Regions from separate parts of the Streptomyces sp. NPDC051555 genome, predicted to be linked through region 1. Evidence: riboswitches for the same ligand, from Rfam matches in the RefSeq annotation. Region 1 holds a riboswitch; each other region holds the start of a gene.
The links. A riboswitch is a leader RNA that binds a small molecule or an ion and turns the genes downstream of it on or off. The one in region 1 is predicted to bind cyclic di-AMP.
Positions count from the first base shown of each region.

Region 1 (3,265 bases):
GTTGTCGGTGCCGTCCAGGTCGAACATGGCCTGGTCGATCAGGCGCTGCTCGGTGGCGTCGTAGCCGACGAGCTCCGGGCCGATCTGCTCGATCACGGCGAGGACGGCCTTCTCGACGCCCTTGCCGAGGTAGCGGTTGGGGTCACCGTCACGAAGCTCGATGGCCTCGAATGCACCGGTGGAGGCGCCGGACGGAACTGCAGCACGGCCGGTGCTGCCGTCGTCGAGGCCAACCTCGACCTCGACCGTGGGATTGCCTCGGGAGTCCAGGATTTCCCGGGCTACGACGACGTCGATGGACGGCACGAGCATCTCCTTCTGGGATGTGACGCTGGGTGTGCGGTGGCGTGTCAGGCCGTGGGATGGCCTTGCCGCCTAGAGCCTAACCGGCTCCGGGCGCTCGGCCAGCCGAGCAACCGCTCCGTGGGACGAAAAAGGGTCTGAATACCCCTCTTACGGGACATACGGAAGGTCCGGCGGAATGCCGAACGGATCACCCCCGCCTGCACGAACGCCACCGCCCGGCGCGTGGGGGGAGACGCGCCGGGCGATGGCGAATTATGCGTACCGCGAAGTCCGTGCGGAAGTACCGCGCAGCGTCACAGTCAGTGGTACCGCACGGTGTTACCGCGCGGTGTCACCGCAGGATTCAGCTGAGCTTCAGCTTCTGACCCGGGAAGATCAGGTCGGCGTCCGGGACGGTGTCCTTGTTCAGCTCGTGCAGCTTCTGCCAGCCGCCCTTGACGCCGTTCGCCTGGGCGATGGTGCCGAGGGTGTCGCCGGACTTGATCTCGTAGGAGCCGGTGCCCGTCTTGGGGGCCTCGGTCGACGGAGCGGCCTTGGTGGGGGCCGGGGTCTCGGCGCGCTCGGAGCGGGTGACCGGGGCCTCGGGGCGCTTGGTCTCCTGCTTCGGCTCGGCCTTCTTCTCGACCTTCTTCTCCGGCTTGGTCTGCTTGGGGGTCTCGGTCGAGCCGCCGCCGTTGTAGGCGGAGTTCGACAGGCCCACGCCACAGGACGGCCACGCGCCCTTGCCCTGGCCCTTGAGGACCTTCTCGGCGATGGCTATCTGCTGCGCCTTGGTGGCCTGGTTCGCCTGCGAGGCGTACGCCTTGCCGCCGTACGCGGCCCACGTGGAGGACGAGAACTGCACGCCGCCGTAGTAGCCGTTGCCGGTGTTGATGGACCAGTTGCCGCCGGACTCGCACGCGGCGACGGCGTCCCACTGGGAGGCGGTCGCGGCGCTCGCGGCGCCGGCGGTCATCAGCGGAGCCGCCACGGCGACACCGGCGACACCGACGAGGGTGACGACACGGGTGGCCTTGGAGGCGCGACGGTGCTTGCCCTTGCCGGAAAGCAGCATGGTTTTCTCCTCACCGACGCCTGCGAAGTGAGCTGTCGGGTTCGGGCGGATGAGTTGCCCGGTCGCGCACCGAGGTGCGCGGCTTAACCCCAAGCCGGTTCCGTGACCATCTCTCAATGGCCGGTTCCGGCACTTACCTTGGTTCCCCCGCTCCTGCCTTCGGCGCTTGCGCGACGTGTTCCCTCCGTCCGCCGGCAGGATTCGGCGATGCGGTCGAAGGAGCCCGCGGTGGCGAGCGATTCAGAAGGTAGACAGGTCTCTCCCCGATGTTCAACGAGCGACATCGGGGAGAAACAGCCCCTACTTGCGCTCTCGGGACGGGTGTTTGCCCAGGTGGGAGCGGGGTTTGGGGCAGTCACCGAGCAGGACACGCCAGTTGAACGGAAGAGATGCATGTCTCATTTGCACGAAAGGGACATACCTGGCGATCTTCGTGCCCGAAGTGCCCCTATTTCTGGCTTAGATCGAGATTCTGCCCGGGAGTGATCAGGTCGGCGTCATGCCCGATGACCTGCTGATTGGCCGTGTAAAGGGCATTCCAGCCACCCTCGACCCCCTCGGCCTTCGCAATGTCCGTCAGATTGTCGCCGGCCTTCACCGTGTACGACGGCGCGGACGCGGCGTCAGACCCGACCGGCGCCTCTGCGGCGGGCGTTCCGCGGTGCTTTCCACCGGCTCCGGCCGTTTCGCCCTGCGGAACGGCGGCCGAGCCGGCCGGGGTCGTCGGGGTCGTGGAGGGCGTCGGGGCCGTGGGCACCGCGGTGTTGGACGGGGACGTCGTCGGACCGGTGGGGGCCGTCGAACCGCCGGGCACGGACGGGGCGGGCGCGCCCGTGGACCCTGTCGCACCCGTCGGGGCGCCCGGGCCGCCGGAAACCGGAGCCGGGTCCGGCATGACGGGCAGCACGGACGTCAGCGGGGACTGCGGCATCGCCGCGAAGTCGCCGGGCCCACCGGGCGCGGCGGTGGCTCCGGGGATGTGCCCGGTCGAGGTCGGCGTGGCCGCCGGGGCCGGCGCGCCGGCGAGCGAGCCGGGCGCGGATCCCTCGGGTCGCACGGGGCTCGGAGCGACGGAACCGGAACGTCCGGGAACACCCGGGTCGACCGTGGCCGCGGGGCCGCCGCGGGTGAGCCCGGAGGACTCCCCGCACAGCGGCCAGGCCGTCGGCCCCTGCGCGGCGAGCACCCGCTCGGCGATGGTGATCTGCTGCGAGCGGCTGGCCAGGTCGGGGCGCGCCGCGAACTCCAGCCCGCCCGCGTTCTTCCACTGGTCCAGGGTGAGCTGGAGTCCGCCGTAGGACCCGCTGCCGAAGTCGGCGCTCCAGGTCCCACCGCTCTCGCACTCGGCCACCGAGTCCCAGGTGGTGGTCTCGGCCGCGCTCGCGCCGGAGGCGGCGAACAGCGGTAGGGCGAGTGCGGAGCCTGCGACTCCGGCGGTGACGACGAGTGCGGGGACCTGACGGGGGCGTCTGTGGCGGCCGTTCCCGGAACGCATGAGGGTGGACCTTTCGCGTGGCGGCGGGGGCGACGCGAACCTAGCCCGGTTCGAACGCTTGTCACAAGTCGATGATGCGCAGATCACGTCAAGGTCACAGAGTTGACGATGGGTCAGCTGGGGCGCCCGGGACGGGTCATTCCGCTTCCGGAACGTTTGGGGTTGTGAACCTGACGGGAAGCGTGCGCAGGCCACGCATGATCAGTCCGCCGCGCCAGCGCAGCTCCTCGGGGGGAACGGCGAGTTCCAGATCCGGCAGACGCGTCAGCAAAGTCGCGAGGGCCGTCTGACCCTCCAACCGGGCCAGCGGAGCGCCGATGCAGTAATGGATGCCGTGTCCGTATCCGAGGTGCTGGTTGTCGCTCCGCGAGAGGTCCAGGACGTCCGGATCGTCGAACCGCGCGGGGTCG
Region 1 is NZ_JBITDP010000030.1:84,496-87,760, forward strand. Features, by position in the region: gene eno (phosphopyruvate hydratase) at 1-312, opposite strand, end outside; gene ACIBEA_RS38225 (transglycosylase family protein) at 650-1,360, opposite strand; cyclic di-AMP (ydaO/yuaA leader) riboswitch at 1,363-1,535, opposite strand; gene ACIBEA_RS38230 (transglycosylase family protein) at 1,809-2,855, opposite strand; gene ACIBEA_RS38235 (cytochrome P450) at 2,992-3,265, opposite strand, start outside.

Region 2 (3,265 bases), on a different contig from region 1:
CTTCGTCGTCGTCTTTGTCGTCATCGCTGTCGTCGCTGCCACGAGAAGACATCCTTCACCCCAAGGCGTGACCTACGCCACCGTAGCCACCCCTTGACGGACCGTGATCTATACCACCCGGCGGGTAAGGAATAAGTGAGGCCCCTGTCAGGTACATGAAAGAGGGGCCGGGACCCCCCTCGGGTCCCGGCCCCTCTTCGTGCCGAACGGCGCTCGCCGGTCAGACGTTCACGCCCTTCGAGCGGAGGTAGGCCAGCGGGTCGACGTCCGTGCCGTAGCCGGCGCCCGTGCGGATCTCGAAGTGCAGGTGCGGGCCGGTGACGTTGCCCGTGGAACCGGACAGGCCGATGCTCTGGCCCGCGCCGACGCTCTGGCCGACCGACACCGACAGCTGGGACATGTGGCCGTACTGCGAGTAGCGGCCGTCCGCGTGCCGGATGACGACCTCGTTGCCGTACGCGCCGCCCCAACCCGCGGAGACCACGGTGCCCGCGCCGACCGCGCGAACGGTGGTGCCGGTGCCCACGGCGAAGTCGACACCGGTGTGGTGACCGCTGGACCACATGCTGCCGCTCGCCCCGTACCGGGTGGTGATGGAGGCGGAGACCGGAGCGACGAAGCCGGAGGCCGAGGCGGCGCCCGAACCGGAGCCCTTGCCCGTACCGCTACCGGTACCCTGCGCGGGCTTGCCGCTCGTACCCTCGTCGCTCGCGCCCTCGTCCCTCGCGCCCTCGTCCGACCCCGCGTCCGATCCCGCGTCCGCCGCCGGAGCGGATTCCTCGGTCGGAGCGGATTCCTCGACAGGAGCGGATTCCTCGGCCGGGGCCTGCTGCTGCGCCCGCGCCCCCAGGGTCAGCTTCAGCCCCGGGTGGATCAGCGACGGGTCGGCACCGACGGCCTCGCGGTTGTCCGCGTACACCTGCTGCCAGCCGCCGCTCAGGTGCCGCTCCGCGGCGATCTTCGAGAGGTAGTCGCCCGGGACCACGGTGTAGACCGCGGAGGTCCCCGGCGCGGCGGCCGGCGCCTGGGCCGGGGGCGCCTGGGTCGCAACAGCGGTGGCCGCGCCGGCCGTCGTAGCGGTCGTGGCCGTCGAGCCGGTCGCGGCGTGCGCGCCCGTGGCACCCATCAGCGGCAGCGCGAGCGCCGCGCTCCCGGTGCCGGCGACGACGAGTCCGCGGGCTATCGGGCTGGACTTCGGGCGGCGGTGCTTTCCCTTTGCGGGCATGGCGAATTCCTCTCCGTCGCCTGCGAGGTGAGCTGTCGGGTTCGGACTGGAGATGTCCGGCCGTACGCGTACGGCTTCACCCCGAGCCGTCCGGAGGAAAAGATCCATTCCGGTGACGGCGGCTTACCTGGTTCCCCCGCTCCTGCCGGGCGTGTGGATCGTCGGGTGCGGTTTCGGATGGTGGCAGGATTAGGCGGTCCATCCGGGTCGACGCGAAGGTATTCCGTCCGGCCCCCCGGAACAAGCCGCGAATTCCCCGCAGGAAAGGCCCGGGTGAGGGATCGACGGAATTCCGGTCACCCTCCGTCGAATCCGCCGCGACAACGGCCGCCCCCACAAGGCAATTCGACTTTCGTGATCACACACTCACGGTGACCGTATGATCCTGCTCACGGGGGCGATCCGATCTCCCCGTCCCTTGTGGCAAGTTGCGCTCAACTAGTGTAATTCGGACATGCCGCGACGATATGGAGGAGTCCTCGTGACCCAGCAGATACCCCAGGCCCCGTCCACGGAGCCGGAGCTGACCGGAGTGCGCAACTTCCGTGACGTGGGCGGGCTCCCGACCGCGGACGGACGGAGGGTCAGAGCGGGACAGGTCTTCCGAAGCGGACATCTGGCACATGCCACCGAAACCGATACGGAATTCCTCGCTTCGCTCGGGCTGCACACCATCTTCGACTTCCGCAACGCCGCGGACCACGCGCTCGAAGGCCCGGACGTCGAGCTGCCCGGGGTCCGCAACGTCAACCTCCCGCTCTCCGACCCGGCGGACGGTACGGAGTTCTGGCGGATGGTCCGCGACGGTGACCTCGACCAGCTGCGCCAGGTCCTCGGCGAGGGCAAGGCCGCGCTGCGTATGGCCAACTCCTACCGGGAGATCGTCACGACCCGCACCGCGGAGCACCGCCAGGTCGTCCAGGCGCTCGTCCAGGACCAGGTGCCGGTGCTGATGCACTGCGCGGCCGGGAAGGACCGGGCCGGCCTGTCGATCGCGGTCACCCTGCTCGCGCTCGGCGTCGAGCGCGAGGCGATCGTGGCGGACTACCTGGAGTCGAACGCCCCGCACCGGCGCTACCGGGTGCGCCGCAGCAGCGAGTCCGCCGAGGCCCGCTCGCCCGAGGTGATGGAGCTGCTCGCCCCGCTGTTCGACGCGCGCGCCGAGTACCTGCTCGCGGCCTTCGCCACCCTGGAGGAGATCTGGGGCAGCACCGACCGCTACCTCGCCGAGGGCCTCGGGCTCACGCCCGAGACCCTCGACCGACTGCGCGACCACTACCTCGAGTCACCGGCCTGACCGGCCGGGCAGGGCGGGCCGGGCGGGGCCGGGCCGTCAGCGGTTCGCGACGGCCTGCTTGACCAGGGTCCTGCCGAAGTCCCACATCAAGGAGCCCCCGCCGTGGGCGTCGTCCATGACCTCCCGGAAGGCGCCCACGAAGCGGTCCACGTCCGCCTCGTCCACGATCAGCGGCGGGATCAGCTTGATCACTTCCAGGTGATCGCCGGAGACCTGGGTCAGGATCCGGTGCTTCTGGAGCAGCGGTACGACGACCATCTGCGCGAAGAGCCCCTTGCGCGCGGCCTGGAGCATGGTCCACCGGCTGCGCAGGCCGAGCGAGGACGGGCGGCCGAACTCGATGCCGATCATCAGCCCCCGGCCGCGCACCTCGTGCAGCAGCTCGTACTCGTCCACCATCGCCGCGAGCCGCCCGCGCAGCAGGTCGCCCATGGCGCGGGCGTTCGCCACCACCGACTCGTTCTCCATGACGGAGAGCACCGCGAGCCCGGCCGCCATCGCCTGCGCGTTGGCACCGAAGCTGGCCGAGTGCACGAGCACCCGGTCCATGGACGAGTAGACCTTCTTGAAGATCCAGTCCTTGCCCAGGGTCGCCCCGACCGGCACGTAGCCGCCCGACAGCGCCTTGGCCACGCAGACCAGGTCCGGCTCCACTCCCGGCTCGTGCTGGTAGGCGTAGAACTCCCCGGTCCGGCCGAGGCCGGTCTGCACCTCGTCCGCGATGAGCAGCGCCTTGTGCCGGT
Region 2 is NZ_JBITDP010000001.1:103,961-107,225, reverse strand. Features, by position in the region: gene ACIBEA_RS00485 (SGNH/GDSL hydrolase family protein) at 1-42, opposite strand, end outside; gene ACIBEA_RS00480 (peptidoglycan DD-metalloendopeptidase family protein) at 221-1,225, opposite strand; cyclic di-AMP (ydaO/yuaA leader) riboswitch at 1,230-1,399, opposite strand; gene ACIBEA_RS00475 (tyrosine-protein phosphatase) at 1,707-2,522, shown strand; gene ACIBEA_RS00470 (aspartate aminotransferase family protein) at 2,559-3,265, opposite strand, start outside.
Region 2: another riboswitch for cyclic di-AMP. It lies ahead of ACIBEA_RS00480 (peptidoglycan DD-metalloendopeptidase family protein); the one in region 1 lies ahead of ACIBEA_RS38225 (transglycosylase family protein).

Region 3 (3,265 bases), on a different contig from region 1:
GTGGTCCGCGGGCTGCGCGCCGCCCGCGACCGCAGCGCCGCCCAGCGGCTGACCGAGCTGACGGAGGCCTTCCGCGAGCTGTTGCACACCGCCGCGCTCCCGTCCGCCGGCGGCTCCCGGCGCGCCTACCGGTCCGGCGGCAGCCTGCGCGTGTACGGCCTCTGCCGGGAGCCGGTGCTCTCGGCCACCGGACACGCGGGAGTGGTCACGCACCTCGTCGACGCCGATGGCGACCGGTTCACCCTCGCCGACGTCCGCCCCGGCGGGATCGGCCGGGCCCGGGGCGCCGCGAGCGCCTCCGTGTCCCTCGGCGGCGCCGTCCTCGACCACGCCGGCCTGGCCCGGGGCGCACTGCACGTGGTCGGGGCGACCGTGTCCGCCGACGGCCGCCTCGGGTCGGGCCGGGGCGTACGGGCGACGCCGCTGCGCGGGATCGACTGGAGCGAGGGACCGGCCGCCGCGCTCTTCGCCCGCCCGGCGGCCGAAGCCGTGGCGCGGGCCCTGGCCGACCCGGCCGCCGACCCGGGCCTGCTCGGGTGCGACGTGCTGGTGGTGGCCGCGGCCGGCGACCGGTTGCTGGTCCGCGAGCTGTCGTCGGACGGCGCGGTACGTCCCGACGCGCCGCTGATCGCCCTGGTCCCCGCCCACCCGCATCCGGACCTGGCGCACACCGCGAACCTCCGCCGCCTGGCCGACCGCCCCGGGCTGGCGCTGCGCGTGCTCGGCCGCCCCGACCCGGACCGGAGCGCGACCCTGCGCCCGCTGGCCGTCGGGCCGGTGCCGGGGTCGGCGTACACCCTGCGGCTGCCGCCGCAGTGGCTGGGCCGGGCCGACCTCGGCTACGACCTGCTCCAGGGGTCCCACCTCCCGGCCGGGGCCGACGCACCCGAGGCGGCCGACGTACGGGACCGGGAGCCGGTACCGGACGCGCTGGGCGGGTCACCGCTGTGGCGGGTGCGGCGGCTGTTGGAATCCGGGGTCGCGGGGGGCCGTCGGGCGGTGGCGGAGGCGGCCCGCGGCGAGTTCGCGCCGAACGGCGGCCGGGGGCCGCTGCGTCGGGCCGGCTTCGCGGGGGCCGCGGAGTTGGCCGCCGCGCTGGCCGCCGAGGCCGACCGGCGGCCCCGGGACGTCTTCGGTCGTCTCGTCGATCCCGCCGCCGACCGCTACGCGTGGGCCTGGCTGGCCGCGGCCACCCATCTGCACGCCGCGCGGCGGTCGTTGGTGGCCGCGTCCTGGTCCGCTCAGTAGGCGCCGTTCACGTTGTCGATCGAGCCGTAGCGGTCGGCGGCGTAGTTGCAGGCGGCGGTGATGTTCGCTACCGGGTCGTAGGAGTCGGTCGCGGTGCCGGGCACGTGGTACGCCCGGAAGGTGGGGTCGATGACCTGGAGGAGGCCCTTCGAGGGGATGCCCGCCGCGGCGTTGGAGTCCCAGTTGTTGATGGCGAGGGGATTGCCCGAGGACTCGCGCAGGACGTTGCGGCGAATTCCGTCGTAGGTGCCCGGAATTCCGTGCTGGGCCATGACGTCCAGCGACTGCCGGATCCAGCCGTCGAGGTTGTTGGCGTACAGGGTCGTGGCCCGCACGGAACGGTCGGCCCGCGCGGGGGCGGCCCCCGCATCGCGCCCGGCCGCCACGGCCGCCACGGCCGCCGCCGCCGAACCCGCCTTCGCCGCGCCGCCGATCGTCAGCTCGGTCCCCGGCCGGATCACCGACGGGTCGTTGCCGATCGCCGCCCGGTTGTCCGCGTAGAGCTTCTTCCAGCCGCCGCTCACGGAATGCGATTGGGCGATCGTGGAAAGGGTGTCGCCCGCGACCACGGAATAGGTGGTGGACGCCGCGGCCCGCACGGAGAGCGCGGGAGCGGTGGCGGCCACGGATGCCGCGACGGCGGGGGCCGCGGCCGTGGCGGCGGCCGGCTGTGCGGCATCGGCGCCGGAGGCGCTGATCAGGGGGAGGGCGAGTGCCATGCCGCCGGTACCCGCGACGGCGAGGAGGCGGGCGAGGGGGCTGGTCTTGGGACGGCGGTGCTTGCCCGATGCGGACATGGCGAATTCCTCTCCGTCGCCTGCGAGGTGAGCTGTCGGGTTCGGACGGGAGCTGTCCGGCCGCACCGTGACGCGGCTCGCCCGCGGACATGCCCGAGGCATGACGAGGACGTGCGTGTCAGCGGTGCGACTTCACCCCGAGCCGGGCCGGACCATGTGTCCGGACCAGCGGCCTACCTGGTTCCCCCGCTCCTGCCGTACGTGAGTGGGATGGGTTCGCGGGTAGCGGCAGGATTCGGCGTTCCACCCGGATTGCGGTGACCGTAGAGGAGAGAAGAGGAGTGGAACAAGGGCTTGAATTCCGCGCAGTGATCGGTATATCGGAAGCGGCCGGGAAATTGATCTCACCCGGCCGGGTCGGGAATTGCCGTATTTCATTGCGGCGCCCGGAATCCATCCTTCCGCTACCCCCGCGGGGGCGGCCGTGAAGGCCGCTCCCGCGTGACTGACGTCACCGGCGAGCGGCCCGTACGGCATTCAAGGGCAAATCGCCCATTAGTGCTTCTTGGGGATTTCTTGCGGGGCCGCGCGCCCGCCTACGCGGTGCGGTCCGCCAGCTCCTCCACTTCCTCCACCTCCGTCAGTTCCTCCACTTCCGCCAGCTCCTCCAGCCTGCGCAGCGTCTCCCGTACCGAGGCGGCGCCGGCGGGCAGCAGCGGCAGCCGCACGTCGGGGGTCGGAATGCGCCCCTGCGCGTGCAGCACCCCCTTCAGCACCACCGGATTCGGCTCGGCGAACACGGCCGCCGACAGCCGGGCCAGCGCGTGCCCCAGCGCCCGTGCGCCGGACACGTCGCCCGTCCGCCAGGCCCGCACGAGCGCGGCGAACCGCTCCGTGGCCAGATGCGCCGAGGCCAGGATCGCGCCGCCCGCCCCGAGGGCGAGCAGGGGCGAGGCGAAGGCGTCGTCGCCCGCCAGGACCGTGAACCCGTCCGGCAGATCGCCCAGCAGCTCCACCGTGTCCTGGTCGATGCCGCCCGCCGCGTACTTGACCCCCGCGACCCCGGGCAGCGCCCCGAGGGCCCGCAGCGCCCCGGCGTCCAGCGGCTGACCGGTCCGGTAGGGGATGTGGTAGACGACCAGCGGTACGGGAGCGACCTCCGCGAGCCGCTCGAAGTGCGCCAGCACCCCCGCCGCCGAGGGCCGCACGAAGGACGGCACGGTCACCAGCGCGGCCCGCACCTCGGGCCACCGCCGCAGCCCCGCCAGGGCGACCTCGCT
Region 3 is NZ_JBITDP010000001.1:453,769-457,033, forward strand. Features, by position in the region: gene ACIBEA_RS01885 (hypothetical protein) at 1-1,248, shown strand, start outside; gene ACIBEA_RS01890 (transglycosylase SLT domain-containing protein) at 1,242-2,045, opposite strand; cyclic di-AMP (ydaO/yuaA leader) riboswitch at 2,050-2,296, opposite strand; gene ACIBEA_RS01895 (dihydrodipicolinate synthase family protein) at 2,582-3,265, opposite strand, start outside.
Region 3: another riboswitch for cyclic di-AMP. It lies ahead of ACIBEA_RS01890 (transglycosylase SLT domain-containing protein); the one in region 1 lies ahead of ACIBEA_RS38225 (transglycosylase family protein).